DNA from 3 places in the Streptomyces sp. NPDC054786 genome. Region 2 is predicted to be linked to each of the others. Evidence: riboswitches for the same ligand, from Rfam matches in the RefSeq annotation. Region 2 holds a riboswitch; each other region holds the start of a gene.
The links. Region 2 has a riboswitch for cyclic di-AMP ahead of ACWGI6_RS09150 (M23 family metallopeptidase). Riboswitches for the same ligand answer to the same signal wherever they lie in the genome.
Positions count from the first base shown of each region.

Region 1: another riboswitch for cyclic di-AMP. It lies ahead of ACWGI6_RS13480 (NlpC/P60 family protein); the one in region 2 lies ahead of ACWGI6_RS09150 (M23 family metallopeptidase).
Region 3: another riboswitch for cyclic di-AMP. It lies ahead of ACWGI6_RS14720 (C40 family peptidase); the one in region 2 lies ahead of ACWGI6_RS09150 (M23 family metallopeptidase).

Region 1 covers NZ_JBSHAW010000013.1:96,625-98,817, reverse strand. The annotation lists gene pcrA (DNA helicase PcrA) at 1-590, opposite strand, end outside; cyclic di-AMP (ydaO/yuaA leader) riboswitch at 880-1,063, shown strand; gene ACWGI6_RS13480 (NlpC/P60 family protein) at 1,072-2,193, shown strand, end outside.
Region 2 covers NZ_JBSHAW010000008.1:42,213-44,405, forward strand. The annotation lists gene ACWGI6_RS09145 (aldo/keto reductase) at 1-129, opposite strand, end outside; gene ACWGI6_RS09150 (M23 family metallopeptidase) at 200-1,315, opposite strand; cyclic di-AMP (ydaO/yuaA leader) riboswitch at 1,327-1,473, opposite strand; gene ACWGI6_RS09155 (DUF2332 family protein) at 1,766-2,193, shown strand, end outside.
Region 3 covers NZ_JBSHAW010000015.1:33,722-35,914, forward strand. The annotation lists gene ACWGI6_RS14710 (ATP-dependent Clp protease proteolytic subunit) at 1-556, shown strand, start outside; gene ACWGI6_RS14715 (hypothetical protein) at 562-870, shown strand; cyclic di-AMP (ydaO/yuaA leader) riboswitch at 1,162-1,348, shown strand; gene ACWGI6_RS14720 (C40 family peptidase) at 1,353-1,826, shown strand; gene ACWGI6_RS14725 (LysE family translocator) at 2,051-2,193, opposite strand, start outside.

The sequences.
Region 1 (2,193 bases), on a different contig from region 2:
TTGGGGTCCAGGTCCAGATCGCGGCAGACCAGGGCCATCAGGCGCTTGGAGTCGGCGGCGTCGTAGATCGAGAAGGAAGAGGTGAAGCCCAGCTTCTTGGACTCGCGGCGCAGGATGCGGACGCAGGCGCTGTGGAAGGTGGAGACCCACATGGCGTTGGCCCGCGGGCCGACGAGCTCCTCGACGCGCTCCCTCATCTCGCCGGCGGCCTTGTTCGTGAACGTGATCGCGAGGATCTGGCCGGGGTGGACATGGCGCTCGGCGAGCAGATGCGCGATGCGGTGGGTGAGCACCCGGGTCTTGCCGGAGCCGGCGCCGGCGACGATCAGCAGCGGGCCGCCGGTGTGCACCACGGCGGCCTTCTGCTCGTCGTTGAGCCCCTCCAGCAGCGTCGCCGGGTCGAGGGCGGGACGGGCGGCGCCGTCGCGGTAGTACGCCTCTCTGGGCGGGGGCGCGTCGAACTTCCCGCCGAAGAGGTCGGCGGGGATCTCCTCCGGGGCCGGACCGTGCTCGTCCTCGGGGGGCGGCGGGTGCTCCTCGCCCTTGTGGCCGAGGTCCGCCAGGAAACTGTCGTCAAAGAGGCTGCTCATCGCCCACCGAGTCTAGGCCGCCGCACTGACAGTCCGCCGCGGAGTAGCCCATTGTCGGCCGCTTGCGGGGCGAGGCGTGGCACCGCGGCAGGTCAGGTGGCCGGGACCGGCACAGATCGGTCGGCGGCTCGTCTACCCGAATCCGACATCTGCCACAACAACCCCGCATCGCGTTCAGGTCACGAAAAGGTTTCGGGCATATCGAACATCAGCCTTCACAGGAGCCACACGAGTTGGCTAACGTCCTCGCTCAGGCAGCCCGCCTCCCCGTGGACGACAGCGTCCGCACGGGCCGCCCACGCCGAGTCCGGCCCTGCCCTCAGGCACCCGGAGCCGGGGACCCACCAGCACCACCGGGGTGAATCGATCCGGACAGCCGTCGCCAGCGGACGTCCGGACCGTAGGGCAAGCCTTCCGTCAGCGACACCGCCCGAACCCGACAGCTAACCCGGTAGGCGGTCCACGGAAGGAGTCGCCGGCCTTGGCGTCGCATCGCAAGCCGCGCACCAGCATTCTCGCCTCACCCGGAGGCCGACGTACGGCCGTCGGGCTCACCACTGCCGCCCTCGCCTCGGCCACGCTGCTCTCGCAGTCCGCCGACGCGGCCCCCCGGGCGCCCAAGCCCACCGTCGAAGAGGTCAAGCAGAAGGTCGACGGCCTCTACCGCCAGGCCGAGGTGGCCACCCAGAAGTACAACGCCGCCAAGGAGCACGCCGACACACAGCGCCACACCGTGGACGGCCTGCTCGACGCCGCCGCCAAGCGTGCCGAGAAGATGAACGAGTCCCGGCGCCAGTTGGGCACCTTCGCCTCGGCGCAGTACCGCACCGGCGGCATGAACCCGACGGCGCAGCTGATGCTCGCCAAGGACCCGCAGCAGTTCGTCGACCGCAGCCACCTCATGGAGCGGCTGACCGGCCGGCAGAAGCAGGCCGTCACCGACTACCAGGAGCAGCAGGCGGCGGCCGCCCGGCAGCGCGCCGAGGCGACCCGCAGCCTGGAGCGGCTGCAGACGTCGCAGACATCCCTCAAGGAGTCCAAGCGGTCCGTGCAGCAAAAGCTGGCCGAGGCCCGGCAGCTGCTCTCCCGGCTGACCGCCCAGGAGAAGGCGCGGCTCGCGGAGCTGGAGCGCCGGAAGGAAGCGGCGGCCAAGCGCAAGGCCGAGGAGGAGGCGCGCAAGCAGCAGGAGCGCGAGCGCCGGCGCCAGCACGACGCCGGCGGCTCGGCCGGCGGACAGACCGGCGGCGGTGCGGACGACGGTGGCTCGACCGGCGGTTCCACCTCGGCCAAGGCCGACAAGGCGCTCGCCTTCGCCCGCTCCCAGATGGGCAAGCCGTACGTCTGGGGCGCGACCGGCCCCAGCTCCTACGACTGCTCGGGCCTGACGCAGGCCGCGTGGAAGGCCGCCGGTGTCAGTCTGCCGCGGACCACCTGGGACCAGGTCAAGGTCGGCCAGCGGATCGCCACCAAAGACCTCAAGCCCGGTGACCTGGTCTTCTTCTACGACGACATCAGCCACGTGGGCATGTACATAGGCGGCGGCAAGATGATCCACGCGCCGCACCCGGGCGCCAACGTCCGGGAAGAGTCCATCTACTACATG
Region 2 (2,193 bases):
GGCGTCGAGCACGGCGAAGGATTCGGCTTCGTCGGCCGTCCAGCCGAAGACATTGCCGCCGAGGGACAGCGAGGAGACGGAGAGCGAGCCGAGGGGCCTGCGGTTTCGGGGGGTGTGTGTGGCGGTCATGCGTGGTTGCAGCGTTGGGGGGCGGGGAGTTATTCCTCCCGCTCCCCCCAACAGCAACCCCGTCAGAAGTTCACACGTTGATGCCGTGGTCGCGCAGCCACGGCATGGGGTCGATCGGGTCGCCGGCGGGGCGCACCTCCAGGTGGAGGTGGGGGCCGGTGACATTGCCGGTGGCGCCGACCCGGCCGATGACATCGCCCGTGGTGACCTTGCCGGAGGTCTTCACCATCGAGGACAGATGGCAGAACCAGAGTTCGGTGCCGTCGTCGAGGGTGAGGACGATGCGGTAGCCGTACGAGCCGGCCCAGCCGGCCTGGGTGATGGTGCCGGAGTGCACTGCCTTGATGGGAGTGCCGGTCGGCGCGGCGAAGTCCTGTCCGGTGTGGTCCGCGGCCCAGCGGTCGCCGGCCTGGCCGAAGCCGGCGGTGAGGGTGAACGAGGAGACCGGGGCGATGAAGTTCTTCGCCAGCTTGGCGAGGCGGGCGGCCTCCGCCTTTTGCCGGGCCGCTTCTTCGGCCTCGCGCTTGGCCTCCATCTCGGCCGCCTTCTTGGCTGCTGCGGCCTTTTCGGCCGACTTCTGGTGAGCGGCGGCTTCGTTCTCGGCCTTCTGGAATGCGGAGTGTTCGGCGGCCTCGCGGGACTCCTGATCGGCTGCGCCCTGCTGCGCGTCGGCCTGCTGGAGGATGCGGCTGCGCAGCGCCTCGGCGGCGCCCGTGTCCGAGTCCGTCCCGGCGGCCCGGGTGAGGGGCCCGGAGGCCGCCGCGGCCGCATCGCCCGTGGCGGCGCCCTCGGCCGCGGTGGAGTCCGCGCCCGAGTCGGATATGAGGTCACCGATGCCGGGGAGCGACTTGGCGTCCGGCAGCTTGCCGGCGAGCTCGTCGGCCATGCCGCCGACGTCGGGCATCGAGATCGGCACCGCGGGGCGGCCCTCGGCCGACGCCATTCCGCCGGCACCGACGGCCGCGATGACGCCGACGCCCAGGACCGTGCCGCCGCGGGCGAGTCCGCCGCGCTGCTTGGCCACCCGGTGCTTGCCGCGGACGGAGCGGACGGAATCCTCGGTGGGATTCCATTCCTCCCACGGTCCGTCGTTGATGGTGTCCGCATCACCGGGGCCCGGGAAGGCACCTCGGTCATCGAGGTCGTAGGCGGACGGACCCTCGGGGGCAGGCCTGTTGGACGCCACGGGGGCGCTCTCCTTTCCTTCCTTCTCGCCTACCGGGTTAGCTGACGGGTTCGGAGCAGGAAGGTCTCCTACGGGCGCCCCCTGGCGGAGGGCGTCCGATTCACCCCAAGGAAGTGGTTCCCCGGTTCCCTTGGTGCAGTTCGAGGTGCTGGAGGTGCGTGAAAAGCGCGTGCGGGATTCGGCGTCGGCGCGCGGTGCCGCCTCTTGCGACGGCTGGGACGACCGCGCTGCGTTATCGGACAGTAATAGAGATCGCAGCCGGATTCCAAGCCTTCCCGGGAATTCATCACGGCCCCACAACAGCTTTGGCGTGGACTTTTTCGGCCACCACGGCCACAAATCGGGCGAGTTGGCCGCCCACGCCTAAACGATCTCGCGTGGATTGTGTGCCAGTTGTTATGCGGAGGGGTGCCCCTCGGTTACGGAACGTGAGAGCAGTAACGTCGGATCATGGCCGTCAACGTCGGGAACACCGGGAACGTCGAGAGCGCTGCCGCCGGCGCCTGGGAGGTGGCGGAGCGGTACGGGGACTTCTCCTGGCGTCGGGCACGGGGGTGGTCCGCGGCGCACGAGGAGCTGAGCGCGCGGATCAGCCAGGACCAGGAGCTCTGCGATCTGCTGTCGGGGTCGCTGCCGGCCGGCGGCAAACAGCAGCCGGACCTTCTGCTCGCCGCCGTCCGCTATCTCGACGGCCCGCACGCCGAGCTGGGGCCGCGCGGTGAAATGGCGTACGGCCGCTGGCGCGAGTGGACGATCCGGCACTGGGACGAGGTGCGCGCGGTGATCATGCAGCGCTCGCCCCGGACCGATGAGCCGGCCCACTGCGCGACGCTGCTGCCGCTGCTCGCCCGCCTGCCGCAGCCGCTGGCGCTGCTGGA
Region 3 (2,193 bases), on a different contig from region 2:
TTCCAAGCTGCTCAGCGAGCGCATCATCTTCCTGGGCACCCCGATCGACGACGCCTCCGCCAACGACGTGATGGCGCAGTTCATCCACCTCGAACACGCCGCGCCCGAGCAGGACATCTCGCTCTACATCAACTCCCCCGGCGGCTCCTTCACCGCGATGACCGCCATTTACGACACGATGCACTTCGTGTCGTGCGACGTGGAGACCGTCTGCCTGGGGCAGGCCGCCTCCTCCGCCGCGGTACTGCTGGCCGCCGGCGCGCCCGGAAAGCGGCTGGCGCTGCCCGGGGCCCGGATCCTGATCCATCAGCCGTCGTTCAGCGAGCCCATTCAGGGGCAGGCCAGCGACCTGCAGATCCAGGCGAAGGAGATGCTGCGCACCCGCGACCTGCTGGAGGAGATGCTGGCGCGGCACACCGGACAGCCCCGTGAGCGGATCGCCACCGATATCGAGCGCGACAAGATCTTCGACGCCCGCGCCGCCCAGGAGTACGGCCTGATCGACGGGATCACCCGCAACCGCAAGCAGTCGGCGCTCCAGCCCGTGGCGCGGTGAACCCGATGCTGCCGCCCGAACCGCCGCCGCTGCCCGCGCTGACCCGCGCCGAGGGCGAACTCATCGACAGCTATCTGGAGGTGATCGACCTGCTCGGCCGGATCAACCCGACCCGCTGCGAAGGCACCTACACCGGGCTGCGCGCCGCCCAGGCGCTGGTCGGCAAGGCCACCCGGCTACGGGACGCCCTGACGCTCATGCACAGCCGGGGCGAGAGCGAACTGCACCGCGCGACGCTGACCCGGGCGCTGCGGGTGCTGGACGGCGAGCGGCGGGCCGGGCTCGTGACGGTGCCGCCACCCGAGGAGGTCTGACCCGACACACGCACCGAGGCTGCGCATACGGCGTAGCGTCCGCGCCCGATGTGAGGAGGCGACGAATTGCGCGGAATAGACCTAATTCCTTGGACTTCGGATGTTTCGCCCCTGGTCCGAGGGGTGCAACACCCCGCGCCGTGGCACCTGAGGGAACAAAACTAACCATTCGGGTCAATTGTGACCCATCTCACATACGGCATTTTCAGCTCGGAATTCGGGTCCCAGGTGCGTGACGATCCCTTCGACGACAAGACCCCGCCACAGCGACGGGGCGGTCCGGACGGGCGCCTAATCCCGCCGCCGTGCCGGACGTCCGGTCGACGATGTGGACCGGCGGGAGCGGAGGACCCGAGCAGGACGGGGTCCCGGCCTTCACGGCCGAGGGCTCCTTGGGGTGAAGCCGTACAGACGGCCGGGCATCTTCGCCTGCCCGAACCCGACAGGTCTTCCTTCGCAGGCGGCTGACGAAGGGTTTGCGCATGACCGTGCGCATGCATACGCCGAATCTGCTGGCACGCGCCGGCACCGTCACCGCTCTGACGCTGGTCACGCTCGGCGGGACCAGCGTCGCGCCGGGAGCGGCCGGGAATGCCGAAGCCGCATCCGTGTCCGTTCACGCGCTGCGGGTCGCTGCTTCCAAGAGCGGAGCTCCTTACCGGTACGGCGCCCAGGGGCCGCACGCCTTCGACTGTTCGGGGCTGATGCTGTACTCGTTCAAGCGCGCCGGCCGGGCCCTGCCACGCACCGCCGCCGCGCAGTACGGCCGCACCCGGCATGTCGCGGCCAGCTCGCGCCGCCGCGGCGATCTGGTCTTCTTCCATTCGCGCAGCGGCATTTACCACGTCGGTATCTACGCGGGCCGGGGCCGGATGTGGCACGCCCCCAAGGCCGGGAGCGTGGTGCGGCTGGAACGGATCTGGAGCCGTTCGGTCTGGTACGGGCGTGTGGGCTGACCTGCGACGTCATCTCACGCCCGGTCAATTGTCGGTGGGCTTGGGCAATTTGACCGGGTGACTTCGCAACGGAGCGGCCGGCTCTCGTCCGTCCGCGGGAGTTTCCCGCCCGCGGACGGACCGGTCACGGTGCTGCCCCGGCCCGCACCGCGCGACGCAGGGGCGGTGTCCTTCACCTGCCGTGCCCTGGTGTCCGCGCCATGGCGCCCGTGGCATGCCCCGCCTCAGGCCAGCGCCACCTCGACGAGCAGGATGCCTCCCAGCGCCGTCAGGAGCGCTCCGGTGGTGGCTTCCAGGGCGCGGGCCACCGATGGGCGGCGCAACCAGACGCCCAGCCGGTCGACGAGCAGCGCGACGGCGGGGAACC